Regions from separate parts of the Bacillus sp. JJ1127 genome, predicted to be linked through region 2. Evidence: riboswitches for the same ligand, from Rfam matches in the RefSeq annotation. Region 2 holds a riboswitch; each other region holds the start of a gene.
The links. Region 2 has a riboswitch for S-adenosylmethionine ahead of V7183_RS20315 (methionine biosynthesis PLP-dependent protein). Riboswitches for the same ligand answer to the same signal wherever they lie in the genome.
Positions count from the first base shown of each region.

Region 1 (5,923 bases), on a different contig from region 2:
ATTTTGTATACAGGTAAAGGCGGCGTAGGAAAAACTAGCATTTCAGCAGCAACCGCTCTTCAAAGTGCAAAGCAAGGATTAAAAACATTAGTGATGAGCACCGATCCAGCTCATAGTTTAGGAGATTCATTCGGCATAAAATTATCTTCTGAACCAAAGGAAATCCGTGAGAACTTATGGGCGCAAGAAATCAATACAATTTATGAAATGGAAAAAGGCTGGGGGAAATTACAAAAATATATTACATTATTGTTCACATCAAAAGCAGCTGACGATATTACAACAGAGGAACTAACGATGTTTCCTGGCATGGAAGATTTAATTAGTTTGCTGCGTGTACTCGATTACTATAAACAAAAAACATATGACGTCATCATTATTGACTGTGCACCAACAGGGGAAACTCTCGCCATGTTAAGCTTTCCTGATATGCTCGGCTGGTGGATGGAGAAGCTCTTTCCGATTAAAAGAAAAGTGTTAAAAGTTGTCCGCCCCGTTGCACAACCACTACTTGGGGTCCCACTTCCTACTGATGATATTATGGATGAATTAACAAACACACTTAACCAGCTAGGAGAAATGTGTGATATTTTATCGAACCGGGAAGTAACAAGTATTCGCGTTGTTGTAAATCCTGAAAAAATGGTTATTAAAGAAGCCCAGCGCAGTTTTACCTATTTGAATTTATATGATTACAATGTCGATGCCATTATGATTAACCGTGTCATTCCTAATACTGTTACGGACTCCTACTTCCAAGCATGGAAAGATGCACAAAAGAAATATAAAGCATTAATTCAAGATAGCTTCCAACCGCTTCCTATTTATGAAGCTCCAATGTTTGAACAAGAAGTAGTCGGCTTACCGATGCTAGAGCGTGTAGGAGATGCTTTATTCAAAGACGATTTAGAACCAACTGCTGTAAAATTTAACGGGCGTACACAATATGTAAAAAAAGATGGGGATGAATATATTTTTGTTCTTTCTATTCCTTTCTCTGATAAAAGTGAACTATCGTTAAATCAAAAAGGTGATGAGCTTATCATTCGCGCAGGCTCTGTCAAACGGAACATTACGTTACCAAAAACATTGACACACTTATCCGTTCAAGGTGCAAAATTTGAAGGAGATGTCCTCAACATTCGATTTGGAGGTGTCGTTCATGCATGAGGAATTATTAAGAAAAGTCATTCGTACGAAAATAGAAGTTGGGATGTATATCCTCGAGGAACTACCAGCTCCAGTTCAACATTCTGCTAAAAAATTTCTAAACATCTTACAAGAAGAGCTTTCTTCTTGTAAGCAAGAAAAAACACAAACTACGAAAAGTAACTTACAAAGTATTATGATTGAATAACAATATATATCAATTTCATATTATATCGTCTGTTTACTGGATCATTTTCATACAAGGAGCTATTTTCTTTAACGCTGTTCAACACATTGTTTTATTTTTCGTTTATCGCTCTTACAACCCTGGGATAATATCCGCATTTGTAATTGTACTTTTTTCCCTCTATGCATTCTCACTAGTAAAATTATTAATCAATAAAAAGAAACTAGTCCTTACACTAGTTTTCAGTTTACTCGCTTACCCTGTTATAATTTGGATCACCTTATTTTTAGCCAGCTTCTTTACTTAATAAAAGGACCAGGAAAAAATTCCTGGTCTTTTTCACTCTACCTAACAGACATTGGATTCTATTCTATACAGAATTGGAAGGTACAAAATTAGGGTATCGTCTGTTATGTATTAATTATATGTTGAACGAGCTAACAACGGAGGGGGTCCCACTGTTAGTTCATTAAACCCGATATTATTTTGCGATTTTTTCAAGCTCATCAAGTGGAAGATCTACTGAAATGGAACCATTTTTTGTTTCTTTCTTAATTGCGTCTGTTACCTCTTTTGAATGATACAATTCAATTACTTTTTTCAATGTTGGATTGTCTTTATCTTTCGTACGAGCTGCGAAAATATTAATATATGGTTTCGCATTTTCATTTTTTGGATCTTCTAAGAAGATAGGGTCTTTCGCTGGGTCCAAACCAGCTTGGCCAGCAACACCATTATTAATAACGGAAGCTGCTACATCTTTTAATACACGAGGTGTTTGCTGTGCAATAACCGGTGTAATTTTTAATTTTTTTGGATTTTCAGCAATACCGCTTGGATCACCAAATAGACCAAAGTCTTTTTTCAGTTTCAATAATCCAGCTGCATCAAGAAGTTTTAATGCACGTGCTTGATTCGTTGGATCATTGGGAATTGCAATTTCTGAACCATCTGGAATTTCATTTGGTTTTTTATATTTTTCAGAGAATAATCCCATTGGCGCAATTTGAGTTGTACCAATAGCTGTAATATCTAACTTATGCTCCTTTTTAAATTGCTCTAAAAAGGCAATATGTTGGAATGAGTTCAATTCTATATCGCCATCAGCTAATGCCTTATTTGGTGTTGTATAGTCCGAGAACTCTACAAGGTTAATCTTAATTCCTTCTTTTTCAGCCTTTTTCTTTAATATTTCCCAAGCATCTCCGTCCGTTCCAGTTACCCCAATACGAACTACTTTCTCTTTCCCTTTGGCTTCTGCGTCTTTACTTGAACATCCACTTAAAGCCGTAATTCCTACAATCGCTGATAATGCAAATGCTAATATCTTCTTCATTTTCTTTCCCTCGCTTCGTTTTATGATCTACGCAAAAATACTTTTGCAAAATAATTCCCTAAGTTTTGAGCCAATTGTACAAGAATAATAAGTAATACAACTGTCACGAACATAACGGATGTATCAAAACGTTGATAGCCATACGTCATTGCTAAATCACCAAGGCCGCCACCGCCAACAAGACCAGCAACTGCCGAAAATTCAATTAAGCCGACTGTCATAAACGTAACTCCTAAAATTAATGGTGCTAATGCTTCTGGGACAAGAATTTCAAAAACAATTCTTAGTGGTGATGCTCCCATCGCTTGCGCTGCTTCAATCACTCCCTTTGGTACCGAAACAAGGTTTGTTTCAACCATTCTTGCAATCCCGATTGAAGCAACTAGCGTCATTGGAAAAATCGCTGCCGCTGTTCCAATTGTTGTTCCAATCACCGTTCGCGTGATCGGACTTAAAGCTACTAAAAAGATAATAAATGGAATTGGACGAATTGTGTTAATAACAATATTAAGAATAGAAAAGACCAGTTTGTTTTCTAAAAAATTCCCTTTCCTTGTTACATATAAAAGTAATCCCAGGGGTATACCAAGTATTGTAGCAAATATAAGGGTTACAATTACCATTAAGAGGGTATCCCCTGTTGCATCTAAAATACGAGGCCAAAATATACTCCAATCAACTCGCATGACCTTCAACCTCCTTCAATTGTACTTGCAGTCTTAGATGTTGCAGCGCTTTTTGAATCTCTTTCTGTTCTCCTTGCAATTCTACGAGAAGGTTTCCGAATAAAATGTTCTGTAGTTCAATAATATTGCCATAGAGTACATTTACATCCACATTATAGTTTTTAGCAATATACGATAATACTGGCTGCCCTGTCTCTTCACCAGTGAAGGTTAAACGGTAAATCTGTCCACCATTTTGAATTTTCACTAGAACACTTTCTGGTAAGTGATCGTTAATAACTGAGCGAACAAAATTTTGAGTCGTTTTTGTTTTTGGCTTTGTAAAGACATCAAATAGAGTCCCTTCTTCAATTACTTTTCCTTTCTCCATAACAGCTACGCGGTGACATATTTCTTTCACGACTTGCATCTCATGTGTAATGAGCAGAATTGTTAAATTATATTCTCGGTTTACTTTTTTTAATAGATTCAAAATTTCTGTTGTTGTTTCAGGATCTAATGCCGAGGTTGCTTCATCACAAATGAGAATATCGGGTGATGTAGCAAGTGCTCTTGCAATTCCAACACGTTGTTTCTGACCACCTGATAGCTGCTCTGGATAGTAGTTTGCTTTATCTTCTAATCCAACAAACTTCAGCAATTCATTTACCCTTTCCTTTATCTCACCCTTTGGTAATTTTGCTAATTTCAATGGATAAGCAATATTCCCAAACACTGTTCTTGAATTGAATAAATTAAAGCTTTGAAAAATCATTCCGATTCGTTGTCTTAGCTTTCGTAACTCCTTCGTTGATAATAAAGTCATATCTTTATCGTCTATCGAAATCGTTCCCGCTGTTGGTCGTTCCAACATATTCACTAAACGCAGCAGTGTACTTTTTCCAGCACCGCTAAAACCGATAATGCCAAAAATTTCACCCTTTTCGATAGATAGCGTCACATCCTCAACAGCGTGAACCGGCTTTCCACCTGATTCATATACTTTACTTACATTTTTAAAAGAAATCATTTCCTTCCCCCCTATGTACTGAAACAACTTGAAGCAGAGCCTTCAGGCAAAATAAAAAGTGCTCTCCTTCTTATCCGCAATAAAGATAAGAAGAAGAGCACTTATATACTCATTCACGTCTTCTTATCTTCCAAGCTTCAATGAGCTTGCTGGAATTAGCACGGTATTAAAAAAAATCCGTTGCTGAGGTATCATAGGGCCAGTCCCTCCACCTCTCTGGATAAGAGTGTATCGATTTAATTGTCATTTAATTAAGATTCATTATAAAACCCCGAAAAGTTAGAGTCAATAGAAAAATTAGAAAATATTGTTTTTATTTTTCACCAGGATTATGAAACGGAAATATATTATGCATTTCCATCAAACTTCTTTTCTTGTAGTGTGCTGGGTCCTTGTTATCCTTCGTACACTCCTGTAAACACCATGTAGGTAATCCTTCACCTTCATTTCGTAAATCATAATCTCCACCCTCTGCATCAGCTAAACGATGCAACACACTATTAAAAGCTAGCCTCGCAATCCAATAAGCGAATAACCCTATCTTTTCTGTTGAAATACCTGCCCTTTCAAAAAGGAAAATATCCTCTGCTAATTGAATAACATTACATGAATACGAAATGAAAACGGAGGACGATAGATAATATGAGAACAGCCCTTTTACTCGTTGACATTCAAAATGATTATTTTCCAAATGGAAGAATGGAATTACGTAACGCAGTAGAAGCTAGCGCATATGCAAGTCAGTTACTACAACATTTTCGGAAAACAAATCAGCCAATTTTTCATATCCAACACGTATCTACCCAAGAGAATGCTACCTTTTTTCTACCTAATACAGAAGGCGTCCGCATTCATGAAAGTGTTCTTCCATTAAAAGATGAAACGGTTATCCTTAAACACTATCCAAATAGTTTTCGAGAAACAGATTTACTAGAGCAATTGCAAAGCTTAAATATTCAACACGTCGTTATATGTGGAATGATGACCCATATGTGTATTGATGCCACAGTAAGAGCTGCTTTTGACTTTGGCTTTCACTGTACTATTGTGCATGATGCATGTGCAACAAAAGATCTTCTCTTTAAAAATGCTACCATTCCTGCCGTTTATATCCATAATACAATTTTAGCAAGTTTACATGAAGTATATGCAAATGTGATGAGTACAGAAGAATTTTTATCCACCTAGAATAAAAAATCATGTCTTCCTCAATTGAAGACATGATTTTTACTGTGATTCACAAACTACCGTAACTTAAAATCTCCCGAACTTGTTTTTACTTTCACTTTATTTTCCCCTGAACCTTTTACTCCAATTAATTTATTCTTTGATTTCTCTTCATATAACAGACCAGGCACATTCAAATCCGATTTACCAGAATCCCCCTCAAAATCAACTCTTAAAGATTCAGGAAGTGCATCAAATTTCATACGAATATCACCACTCGATGTGTTACACTCTATTTCTCCTTGTAAACTCTTATCATTATATTCAATGTCACCTGATGAAGTTGTGAATGCTACTTCTTTAGAGTACAAGCCAGCTGCTTTAATCTC
Region 1 is NZ_JBALQK010000185.1:760-6,682, forward strand. It holds gene V7183_RS17950 (ArsA family ATPase) at 1-1,170, shown strand, start outside; gene V7183_RS17955 (DUF3926 domain-containing protein) at 1,163-1,357, shown strand; partial or broken gene V7183_RS17960 (HXXEE domain-containing protein) at 1,383-1,643, shown strand; gene V7183_RS17965 (MetQ/NlpA family ABC transporter substrate-binding protein) at 1,818-2,672, opposite strand; gene V7183_RS17970 (methionine ABC transporter permease) at 2,693-3,358, opposite strand; gene V7183_RS17975 (methionine ABC transporter ATP-binding protein) at 3,348-4,367, opposite strand; SAM riboswitch class I at 4,488-4,594, opposite strand; gene V7183_RS17980 (hypothetical protein) at 4,681-4,863, opposite strand; gene V7183_RS17985 (cysteine hydrolase family protein) at 5,010-5,555, shown strand; gene V7183_RS17990 (DUF4097 family beta strand repeat-containing protein) at 5,612-5,923, opposite strand, start outside.
Region 1: another riboswitch for S-adenosylmethionine. It lies ahead of V7183_RS17975 (methionine ABC transporter ATP-binding protein); the one in region 2 lies ahead of V7183_RS20315 (methionine biosynthesis PLP-dependent protein).

Region 2 (5,923 bases):
TCAAAAAAAGGGGATGCAATTTTTTAATTTGAAGCGTTATTTGTCTATATAGAAAAAACAAGACACAGAAAGTTTCTGCGTCTTGTTTTTTAATACGACTTTTAGTATGTAGTATTGTATATTTCCTCTCATGATATATATTTATATTAAAGATATGAGATGAAAAATATAGAATACGCCCTTTTTTTCTCTGTTTAATAATCCCTAACCTAGTAATACGTGAACAAGTTGAATAATTGTTTCATTTTCTACTTTGTAGTAAATTTCTAATCCTTTTCTTTCACTAGAAACGATTTTAGCACTTTTTAATTTTGCTAAATGTTGTGAAATTGTGGATTGTGGCATGTTTAAGCCTGTGTACATTGTAGAAACGTTACTTGGACCTCGTTCAATTAATCCCTTTACAATACATAAGCGAACAGGATGAGCAAGCACTTTTAGTAACTCTGCATTACTCTCATATAGTTCTAATTCTTTTTGAAAGGTTTCTAACATGTTTTTTTCCACCTCCGTGTAAGCTGTTATACCATACTATTCATACCAAAAAATTAAAGAAAAGAAAATAGTTGTTGCAGAAAAAACGTTCTAAAGTAAAGAAAATGTAAGAAAAGAGACTCTAGTGTAAATAAAAAAGATAAATTTGTACATTTTGTAAAAAAGATGTTTTTGATTAGAAATTGTAATACGTTGTAAAATTGGAAAGATACGGATATACTTATAACACAAGTTTATCATGATTTTTTTGTTCTTTCAAATTAATATACAAAATTTTGAAAACAATACTAAAAGGAATTTTGTACCCTTATATAGAATATGTATCAGCTTAGAAAGATGAGGCGTCTAAACATTGGAAGAGAAAAAGAACCTGAATTCAGGTTCTTTTTTGTATTGCATCTTCATGTTCAAATGTAGCAAAATCAAAATTCCTATGCATTCACAGGTTCCTCTACATAAGAAAGAGCATTTTCAAAGTCAGAAATTAAATCATTTATATTCTCGAGGCCGACCGATAAGCGAAGTAATGAATTAGAAATACCTCTTTCATCTCGCACTTCCTGAGACAATGCTGCATGGGACATCTTAGCAGGATAAGAGAGAATCGATTCAACGGCTCCTAGGCTAACAGCAAATACAGGGAGTTTTACTTTAGATAGAAATTGGTGCAGTGCATCTTCTGATTGTAGTGCGAAAGATAGAACAGCCCCAGCAGATTTTGCTTGTGATTGTTGTACGCCATAACCAGAATGTGATTCTAATCCAGGATAATATACATTTTGGATTTTTGAATGCTTTTGTAAATAATGAGCCATTTTATTTGCATTTGCTGCTGAGTATTCGAGACGTACGTGTAATGTTTTCATCCCGCGAAGTACGAGAGAACAATCTTGAGGTCCTAATATAGCACCAAAGGCATTTTGCAAGAAGCCAAGTTTTTGAGCAAGATCTTCATCTTTTACAACAGCTAACCCAGCTGTAACATCACTATGCCCAGCAATAAATTTTGTGGCACTATGAAGTACAACATCTGCTCCAAGCTCAAGGGGTTTTTGGAATAGAGGCGTTAAAAAAGTATTATCAACAAACGTAAGGGCCCCAGCAGACTTTGCTAATTTACAAACAGCACGAATATCAGTTACTTTTAATAGTGGATTGGATGGTGTTTCAACATAAAAGACTTTTGTGTTTGGTCTAATACTTCGCTTTACCTCTTCTATATTTGTCATGTCAACAAATGTATATGAAATACCGTAACGAGAGAGAACCTCTGTTACAATACGATAAGTTCCGCCGTATACATCTTCTGAGATGAGAACATGATCCCCTTGTGAGAGAAGGAGAAAGGAAGTAGAAATTGCCGCGATTCCAGAAGCAAAGGCAAATCCTTTTGTTCCACCTTCTAATAAAGCAATGATATCTTCAAGTGCTTCACGTGTTGGATTACCAGAGCGACTATAGTCGTATTTTCCAAAAGTATCTACATCAAATTGGTGAAATGTTGACGTATTATAGATGGGAACGTTAACAGACCCAGTTTGTGAATCATGTTTATATTGGTTATGAAGCAAGAGTGTATCTAAGGAATAGCTCATATTCTCACTCCTTCTTTTACATGTGTAATAGCTTGCTTTAAGTCTTGAATTAAATCATCACTATTTTCAATGCCAACGGAGAAGCGAAGGAGGCGATTACATACACCGCGTGCTGTTCGCACTTCTTCTGGAATATCAGCATGTGTTTGAGTGGCTGGATATGTCATCAGACTCTCAACACCGCCAAGGCTTTCAGCGAATGTAATTAGTGATAAAGATTGTAAGAAGGGATTTATCCATTTTTCATCACGAAGGCGAAATGAAACCATACCACCTTTTCCTGGATAAAATACATCAGTTACACCATCTTCGTCGTTTAAATAAGCAACAATTTTATTCGCATTTTCTTCATGCTGTTTCATGCGAAGGGCTAATGTTTTCATCCCGCGAATTAATAACCACGAATCAAATGGACTTAATACAGCACCAGAAGCATTATGATAGTGGGCAAGTTCTTCGCAGAGTGTTTGGCCTTTTGCGACGACAAGGCCGCTTAGTACATCATTATGACCACCTAAATATTTTGTTGCGCTGTGAAGGACAATGTCTGCGCCTTCTGTTAATGGCTGTTGTATATAGGGAGTATAGAAAGTATTATCAACAATTAGAAGTAATCCATGTCGTTTTGCGATGGCTGAGGTAGCCACAATATCGGTAACTTGCATTAATGGATTGGTAGGCGTTTCTATAAAAATAGCCTTTGTTTGAGAAGTGATGGCTTGTTCTATTTGGTTAATAGATTGTGCATCTACGTATCTACAGCGAATATCCCACTTTTCTTCATGCTCAGAAAATAAGCGATAAGTACCTCCATATAAGTCTTCTGATACGATAAGTTCATCACCAGAACGGAATAAGGAAAGGACGAGAAGAACCGCTGCCATTCCGGAACTACAGGCATACCCTTGTTCACCTTCTTCTAAATCAGCAATTGCGCGCTCTAAAAGATCACGTGTTGGATTTCCAGTTCTTGAGTAATCAAATCCGGTAGATTTTCCGATTCCTTCATGGCGATAGGCTGTTGAAAAATAAACAGGGGGATTAACCGTTCCAGTTGTCGTCTCACTTCGATTTCCAATTTGGGCTAGTTTTGTTTCAATTGTTGACATGTAACATTCCTCCTTTATGAAATAAAATACGAAGTTTAAAGTGGTATAAAAATAAAAAAGCCTTCTAAGAAGAAGGCTTTCATTCGAATATAGTCTTCTTCTTATCTGTCAAATTTTTTTACAATTTGCTGGAATTAGCACCTTATTAACGAATCGCGTTAATGGTTGCTGAGGCGTCGTCGGGCCAGTCCCTCTACCTCTCTGGATAAGAATATTTTGTATGAAATTTTATTATGTTTTTAACTGTACAACAAAAGATAATTGGATTGCAACTTTATTTTAAATGTTTTTTATTTTCTATCAAATCACGTTGACTTTTATTCTATCGGATGCTAAATTTATTAGAAAATTGATAAACATGTTAAAAGGTGAGCACATTTCCTTTTAATAAAATAAATAGTTAAAGACAAACTCTTATTACGAGCGGTGGAGGGAAAGGCCCTGTGAAACCCAGCAACCTTCAAATGAAATGTTTGAAACGGTGCTAATACCTGCGAAACGAACAGTTTTGCATGATAAGAGGAGGAACGATAATGTCCCCCCTCTTCAAGGTGAAGAGGGGTTTTTTATATTAATAGAAAAGAGGGAGAAAAGTGAAATTACTAGATCTATTATCAAAAGGTATCGTGATAGGTGATGGTGCAATTGGAACGTTATTACACTCACATGGTTTACAAAGTAGTTTTGAAGAATTGAACTTGTCTGATCCAGATTTAATTATATCGATTCATAAACAATATGTAGCTGCTGGTGCAGATGTTATTCAAACAAATACATATGGTGCAAATGAAGCAAAACTGCGTATGTATGGACTAGAAAATCAAGTTGTTCAAATTAATAAAGCAGCAGTAAAGCTTGCGAAAGCAGCTGTGACAGACAAGAATGCTATTTTAGGGACGATTGGTGGGATGAAGCATATCGGAGCCGTTACAACGACTGATATGGAACGAGAATTTATGCTACTTGAGCAGGCTGGAGCTTTATTAGAGGAAAAAGTTGATGGGCTATTATTAGAAACATTTTATGATGAATTCGAATTGTTTCATGCAGTAAAAGTGTTACGAAAACAAACGGATATTCCGATTATTGCACAACTAGCGCTTCATGAAGCAGGCACAACGCAAAATGGTAATGATGTAAATGAAATATTAACAGGGCTTTTAGATTACGGTGCAAATGTAGTCGGTTTAAACTGTCAATTAGGACCGCTTCATATGACGGAAGCTTTCAAAATGATATCGATTCCAAAGAATGGTTACTTGTCGGCTTATCCAAACGCAGGTCTTCCAAACTATGTAGAAGGACGTTATTTATACGAAGGAAGCCCTGCCTATTTTGAGGCGATGACACCGAAATTTATTGAACAAGGGATTCGGTTATTGGGCGGTTGTTGTGGTACAACGCCAGCACATATTAAAGGGATGAAACGTGCAATCACGAATGAAACACCCGTTACAGAGAAACAAATTTTTCAACGGCCGCAAGTCATTCATACACATGCGAAACGTTCACGCACTCATGTTACTCTTGCAGAGAAAGCAAAGAAGCAAACGACAGTTGTTGTTGAATTAGATCCCCCTAAAACATTGGATACACAGCGCTTTTTTGAAGGTGCTAGATTATTGAAAAGAGCAGGTGCTGATGCGATTACGTTAGCAGATAACTCGTTAGCGTCACCGCGTGTTTCGAACATGGCAATGGGGGCGTTATTAACGAAGCATGATATTCCAGTACTCATTCATTTAACATGCCGAGATCATAATGTGATTGGTTTGCAATCACATTTGCTTGGATTATCAGCATTAGGGATGGAAGAAGTGCTAGCTTTAACAGGTGACCCAGCCCGTGTTGGTGATTTTCCAGGGGCAACTTCGGTATATGACTTATCATCTATTGAGTTGATTAAAATGATTAAGGAAATGAATGATGGTCGAACCATTTTAGGAAAATCAATTGGTCCTGCGACGAGATTCTCTGTTGGGGGAGCCTTTAATCCACATGTGAGGCATTTAAAGGCAGCGGTAAAACGGATGGAGAGAAAAATTGCAGCTGGTGCAGAGTACTTCTTAACACAGCCAATTTATGATGTAGCCTTAATTAAAGAAGTGTACGAGGCAACGAAGCATCTGGAACACCCGATTTTTATTGGAATTATGCCTTTAGTAAGCAAGCGAAATGCAGATTTTCTTCATTTTGAGGTGCCAGGCATTACATTGTCGGACGAGGTAAGACAGAGAATGGATGGGCATGAAACCCAGGAGGCAGCAATTGAAGAGGGAATTCGCATTTCACAAGAATTAATTGATGCTACGATGAAATATTTTAACGGTATTTATCTCATCACACCATTTTTAAAATATGAAATTACAGAAAATCTTGTTAAGTATGTGAGAGAAAAGCAAGAAGTGAAAGAGGTAATAAACGAATGAAAACGATAGAAGAAAGATTACAACATAATATTTTAATATTAGATGGTGCGATGGGAACAATGATTCAGCAAGCAGATTTAACTGCTGAAGATTTTGGTGGTGAAGCATATGAAGGTTGTAATGAATACTTAGTAAAAACAAGACCAGATGTCATTTTAGACATTCATAAAGCTTACATTGAAGCGGGTGCGGATATTATAGAAACAAATACGTTTGGTGCTACAAATATCGTATTGCATGATTATGAATTGTCTCATTTAGATGAAGAGCTGAATGAAAGAGCAGCACTTTTAGC
Region 2 is NZ_JBALQK010000226.1:30,030-35,952, forward strand. It holds gene V7183_RS20300 (class I SAM-dependent methyltransferase) at 1-52, shown strand, start outside; gene V7183_RS20305 (ArsR/SmtB family transcription factor) at 205-495, opposite strand; gene metC (cystathionine beta-lyase) at 927-2,090, opposite strand; gene V7183_RS20315 (methionine biosynthesis PLP-dependent protein) at 2,087-3,199, opposite strand; SAM riboswitch class I at 3,298-3,411, opposite strand; SAM riboswitch class I at 3,611-3,721, shown strand; gene V7183_RS20320 (bifunctional homocysteine S-methyltransferase/methylenetetrahydrofolate reductase) at 3,793-5,628, shown strand; gene metH (methionine synthase) at 5,625-5,923, shown strand, end outside.

Region 3 (5,923 bases), on a different contig from region 2:
AAAAACAAGGGTATATGACAATCCAATATGAATCTTATAACAAGTAATTTTTAAACAGGGGGAAGGAATTTCTCCTTGTTTTATTTTAAGGAGAAACTTATGAAGAAAAATAAATGGAAATTATTTACTGTCATAGCAGCAACAGTAGTAGTTATGTTCAGTATTTATGGTTTATGGAAGCTTTCTAATGAGAAAGAACTAAGAACACAAAATGTAGGTATCCAAAAACAATCAGAATAGAAATATATATTTAAATCCGACCTGGATAAAGTACCAGGTCGGATTCTTCATTTCACATATACATAGTCTTTATTTTTTCTTTAAACATTTTACAGGATTGGAATAATTCTAGGTGAAAGTAAAATAGGTAAGAAATTTATGAAGGATAGCTTTAAAAAAGGACTACAAGGACAGATTCCAAATAAAATGGTGCGTGGCATGGTCGATTTAACAGTGTCTCCTTCTACATTAGATCCAGCGAGAATCGGGAAAGCACTGTATGATAATCGACATCATGCCAGTCCATTTCTTCAAAGTAATACGCCATTACATCATGTCGATGGGATCCAAATTAAAGTTTTTTAAACCTAATTGGACTTACCATTAAGAGAGCGAGGATTAAAGTAATCCATGCATTGCTGTATGAAAACAACCCCATACCAGCCAATGGTAATCCAGCAGCTGGAATAGGTAATCCCATAAAATATCCAATGGTTGGTTTAACACTAAATTTAGCTAATCTTAAAGCACCCATCGTTGGGAAAAGGATGAATGCCAAAGTAGTTAAAAAAGATGGTGTTGCTATCGAATGAAATAGAAGTGCAGGAGCAACTCCGAAACTAACAATATCAGCTAAGGAATCCAATTCTACGCCAAACTCACTGTTCACTTTTAATTTTCTCGCAATCCTTCCATCAAAAAGGTCTAAAACAGCCGAAAAGAAAATAAAAATGGAGGATGCTTCTAAAAAGCCACTTATATTTAAGGTAATTGAAAAAACACCGCACAATAAATTTCCGATCGTAAATAAATTGGGTACAGCTTTTACTATATGATTGAACAAGGTTGTCCCCCCTTAGTTGATCAAACTTCCTATTTATGTAGCATTTTCTATATATTCTTCCGTTATTCTTAAAAATACATGATCACCGTACGCTAAGTAAATTTCGACAAGAAAAAAACGATTTCCTATACGCTAAGGAAAATCGGCTTTTCACTATTCTAATTGTGCAGCAATAATAAAGCTGTTTAATTTAAAATAAAGTCGTTTAAATAGACGGGCGAAATTGAGGTTTTCTTTTTTTTGGTTCATCACCGTAACAGGGGGGGGATTTTTTGAAAAAGAATCATTTTTCATACATGGAACGGAGAGTGGCGACTCCAGCGGGAATAGCGAGGAAAGTGAGACCCCGCAGGCTTGCCGAGGAGGCTCGCTCTCGCCCGCGGAAAGCGTCCACTCGGAGTGGAGTGTACATCTATCTATATGTCACCCCCGTCTTTTGGTGATGAACCTTTCTTTTACATATTATAGAAAAAAACGTAAAAAAACCTTGTATTTTCATCGGAATAGTGACACAATAGGGACAACAATCCAATATAATCTTATCGAGAGAAGTGGAGGGAACGGCCCAATGAAACTTCAGCAACCTGAAAAAGAATGACAAGGTGCTAATTCCGAGTAGATAAGAGGGGAAAAAATGACAACCTTCTTATATGTAAGGTTGTTTTTTATTAGGAGGGGAAAAGGGATGAAGCGTTTATTTTTTGCACTTGTAAGTATTGTATGTAGTTTGTTTGTTATTACTGGTTGCGCACAAACATCAGCGGGAGACCGAAAAGAAATTCGCTTAGGGTTTACACCTGGTCCGTATAGTGATCAAGTGAAAAAAGCAGTACAGCCGTACTTAGAGAAAAAGGGGTATAAAGTTAAAATTGTTGAGTTTAATTCACCAAACGAAACAAATCCAGCGTTAACAAGTAAAGATATTGATGCAAATATATTTCAAAGCACCGCTTTTATGGAATCTTACGCAAAAGAAAATAATGCGAAAATTACAGGGGTAATACAAGTTCCTTCAGCACCTCAAGGTGTATATTCTGAAAAACATAAATCACTAGATGATTTGGAAGATGGCATGAAAATAGGGGTGCCAAATGATCCAGTTAATTTAGAGCGTGCATTACGTATTCTAGAAGGAATTAGTTGGGTGAAGTTAAAGGACCATATAAATATTTTAACGATTTCTGAAAAAGACGTGACGTATAAAAAGAAAAATTTCAAACTTGTTCCACTTGAATCGCCGCAAATTCCACGAGCTATGAAGGATCTAGATTACGGTATTATTAACGGAAATCTTGTTATTTCATCTGGACATAAATTAAAAGAAGCACTTGAATTAGAAAAAACACCATCACAACACCGAATCATTGTTACAGTTCGCGATGAAGATAAAGAGAAACCATTTGTTAAAGATTTAATTGAGGCATATCATTCACCAGAATTTAAAAAAATGATTCAATCTGAAGAACAGTTTGAAGGTTTTGTGTTACCTGATTACTTAAAGTAAAAGGAGGCCTCAATATGGCAATCTCATTTGTAGAAACAGAAGAACAACTTCTTGTGTTAGAGAAGCTAAAGGGATTAATTCCACAGTTTGCAGGAAGAGAATATCAGCTAAGTGAGCTTGGTTCTTTTCCCTTTGAAAATATTAAAGATTTACAGAATATTGGCTATACAAAACTAACACTCCCAAAAGATGTTGGAGGCGAGGCTATTTCTTTATATGATTTTGTTTTATTTCAAGAAAAAATTGCAGAAGGAGATGGCGCGACAGCTTTATCAATTGGATGGCATCTTGGAATTGTGAAGGAACTTGCTGAAAATCGCTCGTGGAAACCTGACATGTTTTCTTGGTTTTGTGAAGAGGTAAAAAAAGGTGCTCTTTTTAACCGAGCTGCAACAGAGCGAAATACAGGGAGTCCTACGCGTGGAGGAAAACCAGAAACGTTAGCGGTACAAAAAGGTGATAAGTGGATAATAAACGGAAGAAAAACTTTTACAACGATGGCTCCTGTACTTGATTATTTCATCATATCAGCCAGCGTGGAAGGACGAGAAGAAATTGGGGAATTTGTAATTCCAAGACATGAAAAAGGTGTTTTTATTGAAGAAACATGGGATAGTGTTGCAATGCGCGGAACGGCTAGTCATGATCTTGTATTACAGAATGTGGAGATTGCTAATAAGTACTTTACCGATATAAAGGGTTCAAAGACGAAACCAAAAGGAATTGGATGGTTACTTCATATACCAGCATGCTACTTAGGAATTGCACAGGCCGCAAGAAATTATGCAATTGATTTTGCAAAATCGTATCAACCGAATAGTTTAAGCCATCCAATTAGCTTACTCCCTAATGTTAGAAGATTAGTAGGAGAGTTAGAGTTAGAACTCTTGCAAGCTCGTACATTTTTATATCAAGTCGCAAAAAAATATGATGAGATAGAAGATAAACAATCATTACAAGCGGAATTAGCAGCAGCAAAATATATTGCGACAAATGCAGCAATATCGGTTGTTGATAAAGCAATGCGAATTGTAGGGGCAAAAAGCCTATCTGAAACGAATCCATTACACCGCTATTATTTGAATGTTCGAGCTGGTTTGCACAACCCTCCGATGGATGATGTAACGCTCTCATTAATAGCAGACGATGCTTTTAAATCAAGTGAAAAGGAGTGAGTGAAATGATCACGTTACGTGATATAAATAAAACCTTTCAAACGAAAGAAGGTTTATTTCACGGTGTAAAATCAGTCTCTTTGCAAATTGAAGAATATGATATATATGGGATTGCGGGATTAAGTGGTGCCGGAAAGTCTACATTATTACGTACGATGAATTTGTTGGAAAAGCCAGATTCGGGTGCAGTCATTGTGAACGGCGAAGATTTAACAAAGTTATCTAAGAAAAATTTACGAACGGCAAGACAATCAATCGGTATGATTTTTCAGCATTTTCATCTTCTTCATAATAAAAACGTATCAGATAATGTCGCTTTACCATTAGAGTTAAAATCAGTTCCGAAAGAAGAAAGAGAAAATCGTGTAGGAGAATGCTTAGAGATTGTTGGTTTAAGTGATAAAGCGCATCATTTCCCCGCACAACTAAGTGGCGGACAAAAGCAACGGGTAGCAATTGCTCGTGCATTGGCAAATAATCCAAAAGTCTTACTTTGTGATGAACCAACATCGGCGCTCGATCCGAAAACGACACGTTCTATTTTGCAATTTTTACAAAAGATCAATAGAGAATTAGGCGTTACAATCGTAATCGTAACGCATGAAATGAATGTCATTAAACAAATTTGTAATAAAGTCGCAATAATGGAAGAGGGAGAAGTTGTTGAATCATTTGATTTATATGATCAACAATTAAAACCAACATCAGAAATTGCGAAACTCTTATTAGGTGTAGAGCAAGAAGGAGGCATCGCACATGTTCAATAACATTATTCCATTGCTTCCGGAGATTTGGACATCACTTTTGCAAACATTGTTAATGGTTGGACTTTCTGTTGGAGCAGCAATTATTTTAGGCGTTCCTTTAGGTGTTATTTTATATTTTACAAGTAAAGGACAGATTCTGGAACAGAACATGGTTCATCGCGTTTTAAACGGGATTGTAAATATTATTCGCTCGTTCCCATTTATTATATTACTAGTGGCTCTTGTGCCTCTTACACGGGCGATATTAGGAACAACAATTGGTCCGATTGCTGCAACGATCCCTTTATCAGTAGCAGCAATTCCTTATTTTGCAAGACTTGTAGAACAGGCATTACGTGAAGTGCCAAAAGGAGTAATTGAAGCTGCGGAAGCAATGGGAGCGACGCCGCTTCAAATTGTACGGAAAGTGTTACTCGTTGAAGCGCGTTCGGGTCTTGTATTAAGTTTAACCGTTTTAACAGTAAGTTTTATTTCCTACTCTGCTATGGCAGGTGTTGTCGGTGGCGGAGGTATTGGTGATTTAGCAATTCGTTTTGGATATTATCGTTTCCAAACTGATGTTATGGTTGTTACAGTCCTTATGCTTGTTATTCTCGTTCAGTCTGTCCAATTTATTGGAAATCGGATTGCTGCAAAAATTGATAAAAGATAAGTGTGTAAAAACGGTATACATGAAAATCCATAATTTGTTGTAGCAAATGGAAAAAAATTTATTAAGTTAATGGGAGGAGTTCTATAGCGGGTTAATGAAAGAATGCACATATTATATACATTTCAACCTTTCAACATATAAGTCACTGTGATACAGAATAAAACATGACCTGTATTCGTTTTCTCCCTTTTTTTACCTTAGCATGTGGCAGGAAAAGGCCCTCGTCGATCTAAAAAGACAGTTTTTTTTAATAAGTAGTTCAGATAACGTGGAGAAAATACGAAAAATCAATTAGAAAAACAAAACAATTAGCAATGATAATCGCACACTAAATAACAGTGAAATCTGCAAGAAAGAAGACCGACTTAATTAAGTCGGTCTTTAGCACTTCTACATATTGTAATCTTCACCAAACGCACCCGTTAGTTAAAGATTATGGATAATTATTTTGTAGTTGTTTTTATTTAAATACACCTTTTCTTTTGGAAAGCCAATCTTCTAAGGCATCTTCGTGTTGTTTTGTGAATAATTTCGGTATTTGGTCTATTGGGAAGTATTTTAAATCTAAAGTCTCAATACCATCTGCGTTAAGTTCCCCATCAATTGGCTTGCATTGAAAAAAATGAGTGATAGTCTGAGCTTTATCTCCGTTCGGAAACTCACCAGAATATTTAGAGTAGACACCAATAAGATGTTCAACCTCAACATTTAATCCTGTCTCCTCAAGTATTTCTCGTTTAGCGGTTTCTTTAAGAGATTCTC
Region 3 is NZ_JBALQK010000078.1:8,787-14,709, reverse strand. It holds gene V7183_RS09495 (hypothetical protein) at 100-240, shown strand; gene V7183_RS09490 (hypothetical protein) at 379-585, shown strand; gene pssA (CDP-diacylglycerol--serine O-phosphatidyltransferase) at 572-1,063, opposite strand; SAM riboswitch class I at 1,600-1,689, shown strand; gene V7183_RS09480 (MetQ/NlpA family ABC transporter substrate-binding protein) at 1,749-2,567, shown strand; gene V7183_RS09475 (acyl-CoA dehydrogenase family protein) at 2,582-3,742, shown strand; gene V7183_RS09470 (methionine ABC transporter ATP-binding protein) at 3,748-4,509, shown strand; gene V7183_RS09465 (methionine ABC transporter permease) at 4,499-5,161, shown strand; gene V7183_RS09460 (NUDIX hydrolase) at 5,622-5,923, opposite strand, start outside.
Region 3: another riboswitch for S-adenosylmethionine. It lies ahead of V7183_RS09480 (MetQ/NlpA family ABC transporter substrate-binding protein); the one in region 2 lies ahead of V7183_RS20315 (methionine biosynthesis PLP-dependent protein).

Region 4 (5,923 bases), on a different contig from region 2:
TTGGGGATTCGGCATTGTTGTTTCTGTTTTATACGCTAAAGAAGTTGCCAGGCACATAAAAGGATTAGACTATCGCCTTGCAATCGCTTCTTCCTATTCTGGATTTCTCATATGGCACGCAGGATTTTCTGCCTCCATTCCACTTACTTTAGCATCTGGAGGAGAAACATTAATCAAAACAACAGCTGGTAGTATAAAGGAAGCAATCCCCATCACAGAAACATTATTTTCACCATATGCTATTGTCCCTGTTATCGTCTTCTTAGTTACCATGCCACTTATTAATAGAGCAATGCATCCTGATGCAGATCATACAATTACAGTTGACCCAAGTGTATTTCATGAAGAAGCGGCTGCTCAAGAAGTAGAGGCCCGTACATTTGCTGAGAAAATGGAAAATAGTATTTGGATGACTGTTTGCATTGGGCTCCTAGGAATTATCTATATTATTCATTACTTTAGTACGAAAGGCTTTAATCTTACACTCGATATCGTTATTTTCATGTTGTTAATCGCTGGTCTTATTTTTCACCGTACCCCTATCCAATACATTCGTGCCTTTTCAGACTCAACGAAAAGTGCTTCCGGGATTTTATTGCAATTTCCATTTTACGCTGGAATTATGGGAATGATGATTGGCACAAATAGCGATGGACTTTCACTTGGAGGAGCTATTTCGAACTTCTTTATTCATATTTCAAATGAAGCTACTTTTCCCTTATTCACATTTTTAAGTGCCGGAATTGTAAACATTTTTGTTCCATCTGGAGGCGGACAATGGGCTGTACAAGCTCCTATTATGATTCCAGCTGGAGCAGAACTTGGTGTACCTGCTGCTAAAACAGCGATGGCTATTGCATGGGGTGATGCTTGGACGAACCTAATCCAACCATTTTGGGCATTACCAGCTTTAGCGATTGCAGGCTTAGGTGCGCGCGATATTATGGGATTCTGTGTGATTAACTTGCTTTATGCCGGTGCAGTTATCGGTTTATGTTTCCTTTTTATCTAAATTCCAAAACACACAAAAAGCTAGTTTTATACTAGCTTTTTGTACATAATAACCTTAATACAATCAGTTGTTTTCTATACATCTTATTACATTTGACCATTCTTCACATGAAAGATTTAATCTTCTATATGCAAATAACGTCATACAAACACTTTCAATCACTGGAGGGTTGTCTCGTAAAAAATCCCATCTTAATACTTTCGGCAAGTCATACATTTTGTACTTTTTACTTTCCTTAATTATTCCATCAACTTCCCGTTCGCAGATTCCTCTCACTAAGTAATCATCTCTTAGTTCTTGATACACTTTTTGAAAAACCTTGCTATAATGTTTCAACTGAAGTAAACAAACCATATATGTACGAAACAATTCATCCTCTCGATTACAACATCTCATTATCCTTTCTACTTCATTCATATTTTTCCAACCTTTTCGCAACATCTTCTCTACAACCTGTACATTTTTAGAACTCCTTAATAACCTCTGCATGATTATTAACAATTCTTCTTTTTCTAACGTTTTCAACTTCTCTCTAACCATACTTTCCCCAGCACCTTGTATTTCGTATACAACCGCTGCCATATGCTTGCAATAATTCTCATAAGGACATTCACAAGTACTTTTCATAAAATCTACAAGATCAACGATTACTTCGTAGTTCCCGTAATTCCCTGTTACAAACGCAAATACTTTACCATCATGTATTTCTACATCCTCTACATGTCCCTCTTCATAATATTCGCATCCCCTATCTATAATGTGCTTAGGAATCCATTTTTTCAGTTCAGTTAATAAAAAAGCATACATAACAATTCACTTCCTTAAATTCCCTTTTGACTTTCTTTCACATCACGTGGTATTCTATTACATGTCAAGTGGCAAGCCTATTTGACAAAACAACTGACACCTACTCGGCGAAGGTGTCTCTTTTCGTTTCTAGCCGAATGAAATGCCTCTTTCAGGGCATATTCAACTTTTGACACTACACACTCAACACCATTCCCTTGTATCAGGCTGCTTTGGCAGTCTTTTACTCTACATATATTTTAAATTTTCAAATAAATGATAACATAAAAAAGAGAGACTAGCTCCCTCTTCTCGCCTTATAATATACCCCTTTTTCAGCATAAGAGTATTCATCATCAGCTAAAGTAATTTTCCCATCCAGTTTCAGTTCGTCTAATAGCCTTGATAAATAAAATTGGTGTAACATTTTTTTCGTGAATTTTCCTTCATGATGCGAAACGATATGCTCTTGAATATCTAATAGTGATATGGGTTTATCTTGTTCTATCATATATTCATACACTGCATTACGCAGCTTTACGTATTTTTCAAGTGTCACAGTACAATTGCAACCCCTTTCTTCTTATTTCTGTTGTTTTCGGAATTGGTTTTTTTACAATAAAAAAACCTCTTCGATAAGAAGAAGTTATGTACGATATCTTCGTCTTATCTCCCAGAACAAATATGTTCTGCTGGAATTAGCACCTGCATCGCGGTTGCTGGGTTTCATCGGGCCAGTCCCTCCACCTCTCTGGATAAGAAAATATTCACTTTATATCTTACTATAGCTACTTCTGTTGTCATTGTCAAATCATACAAATTAACGACAATGGAGTTATATTTTCTCCTCTAATGCTCATACTAAAATTGTATGTACAAAAGGAGGAATTTATAATGAATAAAAATGCCCGCGGATATGTTCAAGATTCGTTCCATTCACTACAAGAAGCGAAACATTGTTTAGAAAATGCCTTACAAACAGTTGAAAAAAGTAATAATCGGAAGCAAATCGAACAATCTCTCCAAGCTGTGGAACAAGCATTACAAGAATGTGATCATACTGTCCATATTTTAGAACAGAAATAAACACTGCCCATCTCTTTACTAGATGGGCAGTACCTCAAATGGCATACTGTAATAGTATTGCCGTCACAATTAAGAAATATACTGAATTAACGATTTCTAAAATCCCTACTTTTAAAATCGATATTTTTTTACCATATAATATAATGGCGCGAGCTAAGCTTGGAATAAAAACAAGGGAAAGCCATGGATTTACTACAAACAACACAATGGTCAATACAATGTGATATCCCCATGATACAAAGCGATAAATAGGATTATTCTTTTCTCGTATCATCGTCTTCACGTAGAATGTACTTCCTAAGAAATAAAGAAAAGAAACGACTGCAATCCACAATGCTGCTCCATCAATTGTCTTCATCGAAAAATAATAACTGACTAAACCGCCAATGCAGAAAACAAGTATTGCACAAATATCATTGACTAACGCTCGTTCCTTTTTTTGACGGGCGAAATACATATTTACGATAAAGAGAGGGATCATCATACCTACAAAGAAAAGAATTTTCCATTCATATAGTAAAGATACGATTCCAAAAGCACATGCAATAAGAAAATAAATGATTGCTGAATGTAGAAACTCTTTTTTTCGCATCTGCTTTATATACATTAGAAATGGATACGTTGCTAAGTAGATAAACAACCAAGCAAGAAAGAGTGGGATATGATACAAAGTAGGTTTACCTAGTAATGCACTGAGTAAAAATGGAATCAGCAGCATCCCCCATGCACCGTGCTGCTTTGGAACAACTAGCCTCATGAATATTACATCTCCTCTTTGAAAACCTTTTTCATTTGTTATTATACAAAAATCTCATATAAAAATTAGAATATATTAAAACAGTTTCTTGACACTTTTTTGCTATACATAAAAAATGCTTCTTACCATTGGTAAGAAGCATGAAAGAGGCAAACGAATATGTAAGTCGCGACCCTACGGTATATGATTATGCTTTGTTTCTTTCAGATATTCGTTCTCTATTATCATCTAAAATGCCATATTTCTTCTTAAATCTCGTAAGAATGGTAATCCACGAAGAACTAAATAAAGTAAGAAAGATGACATTTGAAATCGCATGGCTTAAATCAAAATAAAAGCTTGCAGCATAATACGAAAGGAATGCCTTCCATGTTACGTCTTGTATAAACCCAAGAAGTCCCCATAAGTTCATAATCCACCCAAAAATAAAGCCAACTATAAAACCGTAAATGATTCTTCCCCACAACTTTTTCATAATACATGTGTTTCGAAGTAAACCAGCCATAAACCCTATCATTCCCCAAGCAAACATTTGCCACGGTGTCCAAGGTCCTTGCCCTAAAAAGATATTGGATACAATCGCTGCTGTTGCCCCAATCATAAATCCTGTTTCACTTCCAAACACAATCGCAGAGACAATAATGACAAAAGAAGTTGGTTGTACACTTGGCATAATGGAAAAGGGAACACGACTAACTGCTGCTATCGCTGCTAAAATAGCCACCATAACAATTTCACGTGAAACAAAAGCTTTCTTCTCAAACCGTATATAAAAAGGTAACATGATAATAACTAATAAAAGTAAACTGCACCAAATATAATGTCCATCTATTACAAGAGAAGTAAAAAGGAGTGTACTTATTACAATAATAAAAATACATATTATAAAAGCAAAGTATCGTTTGGACACGCTTCGTACACATCCTCCCACGTTAATGCATAAGGTAATTGCTTGCGAATGAAACGATTAATAGATGTTGTATAAAAGAAATTATCACTAAAGAATTCCTTCGGCGCATCATTCATAATAATCTTTCCATCAAATAACATCATACAATGATCCACATATTTTGCTGCAAATTCAATGTCATGAGTTGCCATTACGATGGTTGTTCCTTCTTTTTGCAACTCTTGAAACAATTGACCTAATCTTTCTTTTTTCCCTGGATCTAATCCTTTTGTCGGTTCGTCTAATAACAATAAACTCGGTTTCGACAATAAAACCGTACATAGTGCGATTAGCTGTTGCTCTCCCCCGCTGCAATCATGCGGATGACGATCACGGATGGAATACAGCCAAAATCGCTGCAACATATCTTTTGTCACTTGATTTGCTTTTCCACCATATAACTCATTCGCTCGTTCAAAAACTTCTTCCCACACTGTATCACATGTAAAATGATAGTATGGATGTTGCGATACATATCCGATTCTTTTAAATCGTTCTTTTGAATCGATTTTATGAATCAAATTTCCGTTCCATCGTACTTTTCCTCTTCTAGCTTTTTGTAAGCCCGCTAAAATCGCTAAAAGTGTCGATTTTCCAGCACCATTTTTTCCAACAAGCGCCGTCCATTTCCCTTGTTCAATCGATAACGTTAAATCCTGTAAAATAAACGGACTGTTCTTTTCATATTGAAATGATATATGTTCTGCTTCTAACATTACTTTTTTTGTTTCAGCTCGCGATATACCTGGCACTTCATGCTCTATAGATACCTCTGAACGAAGACGTGTTTGTGCCTCACGGACTGTAAAAGGAATTGTTTCTACATTCCATTCTAAAAACAATCTTGGAATTTGAGGGATAAATGGTCGAAATTCTTCTAATTCCCACATTTTCGATATAACATGTTGCGGGATTCCATCATAAATAATTTCCCCAGCATTCATAAACACAACTCGCGTTGCAAGTGGAATGACCTCATCTAAACGATGTTCACTCATGATAATTGTAATTCCAAGTTCTTCATTAATTCGTTTCAGCAGCCCTAAAAAATCCTTGGCAGCAATCGGATCAAGCTGTGCTGTTGGTTCATCAAGCAATAGTAGCTTCGGTTGTAAAACCAAGACTGCCGCTAAATTAACCAGTTGTTTTTGTCCGCCGGATAGGGTATGAACAGATTGATGGAGTAAATCTTGAAAACCTAAAAAACTAATGAGCTCAGCGATTCTTTTTTGAATAACATGTGATGCCAGTCCAACATTTTCTAAAGAAAACGCCAGCTCTTGAATCACAGTATCCATAACGAGTTGATTTTCTGGATTTTGAAACACCATTC
Region 4 is NZ_JBALQK010000106.1:16,539-22,461, reverse strand. It holds gene V7183_RS11975 (short-chain fatty acid transporter) at 1-1,012, shown strand, start outside; gene V7183_RS11970 (group-specific protein) at 1,076-1,429, opposite strand; partial or broken gene V7183_RS11965 (SWIM zinc finger family protein) at 1,439-1,819, opposite strand; gene V7183_RS11960 (hypothetical protein) at 2,097-2,357, opposite strand; SAM riboswitch class I at 2,462-2,560, opposite strand; gene V7183_RS11955 (hypothetical protein) at 2,693-2,884, shown strand; gene V7183_RS11950 (YwiC-like family protein) at 2,919-3,641, opposite strand; gene V7183_RS11945 (ECF transporter S component) at 3,829-4,551, opposite strand; gene V7183_RS11940 (ABC transporter ATP-binding protein) at 4,524-5,923, opposite strand, start outside.
Region 4: another riboswitch for S-adenosylmethionine. It lies ahead of V7183_RS11960 (hypothetical protein); the one in region 2 lies ahead of V7183_RS20315 (methionine biosynthesis PLP-dependent protein).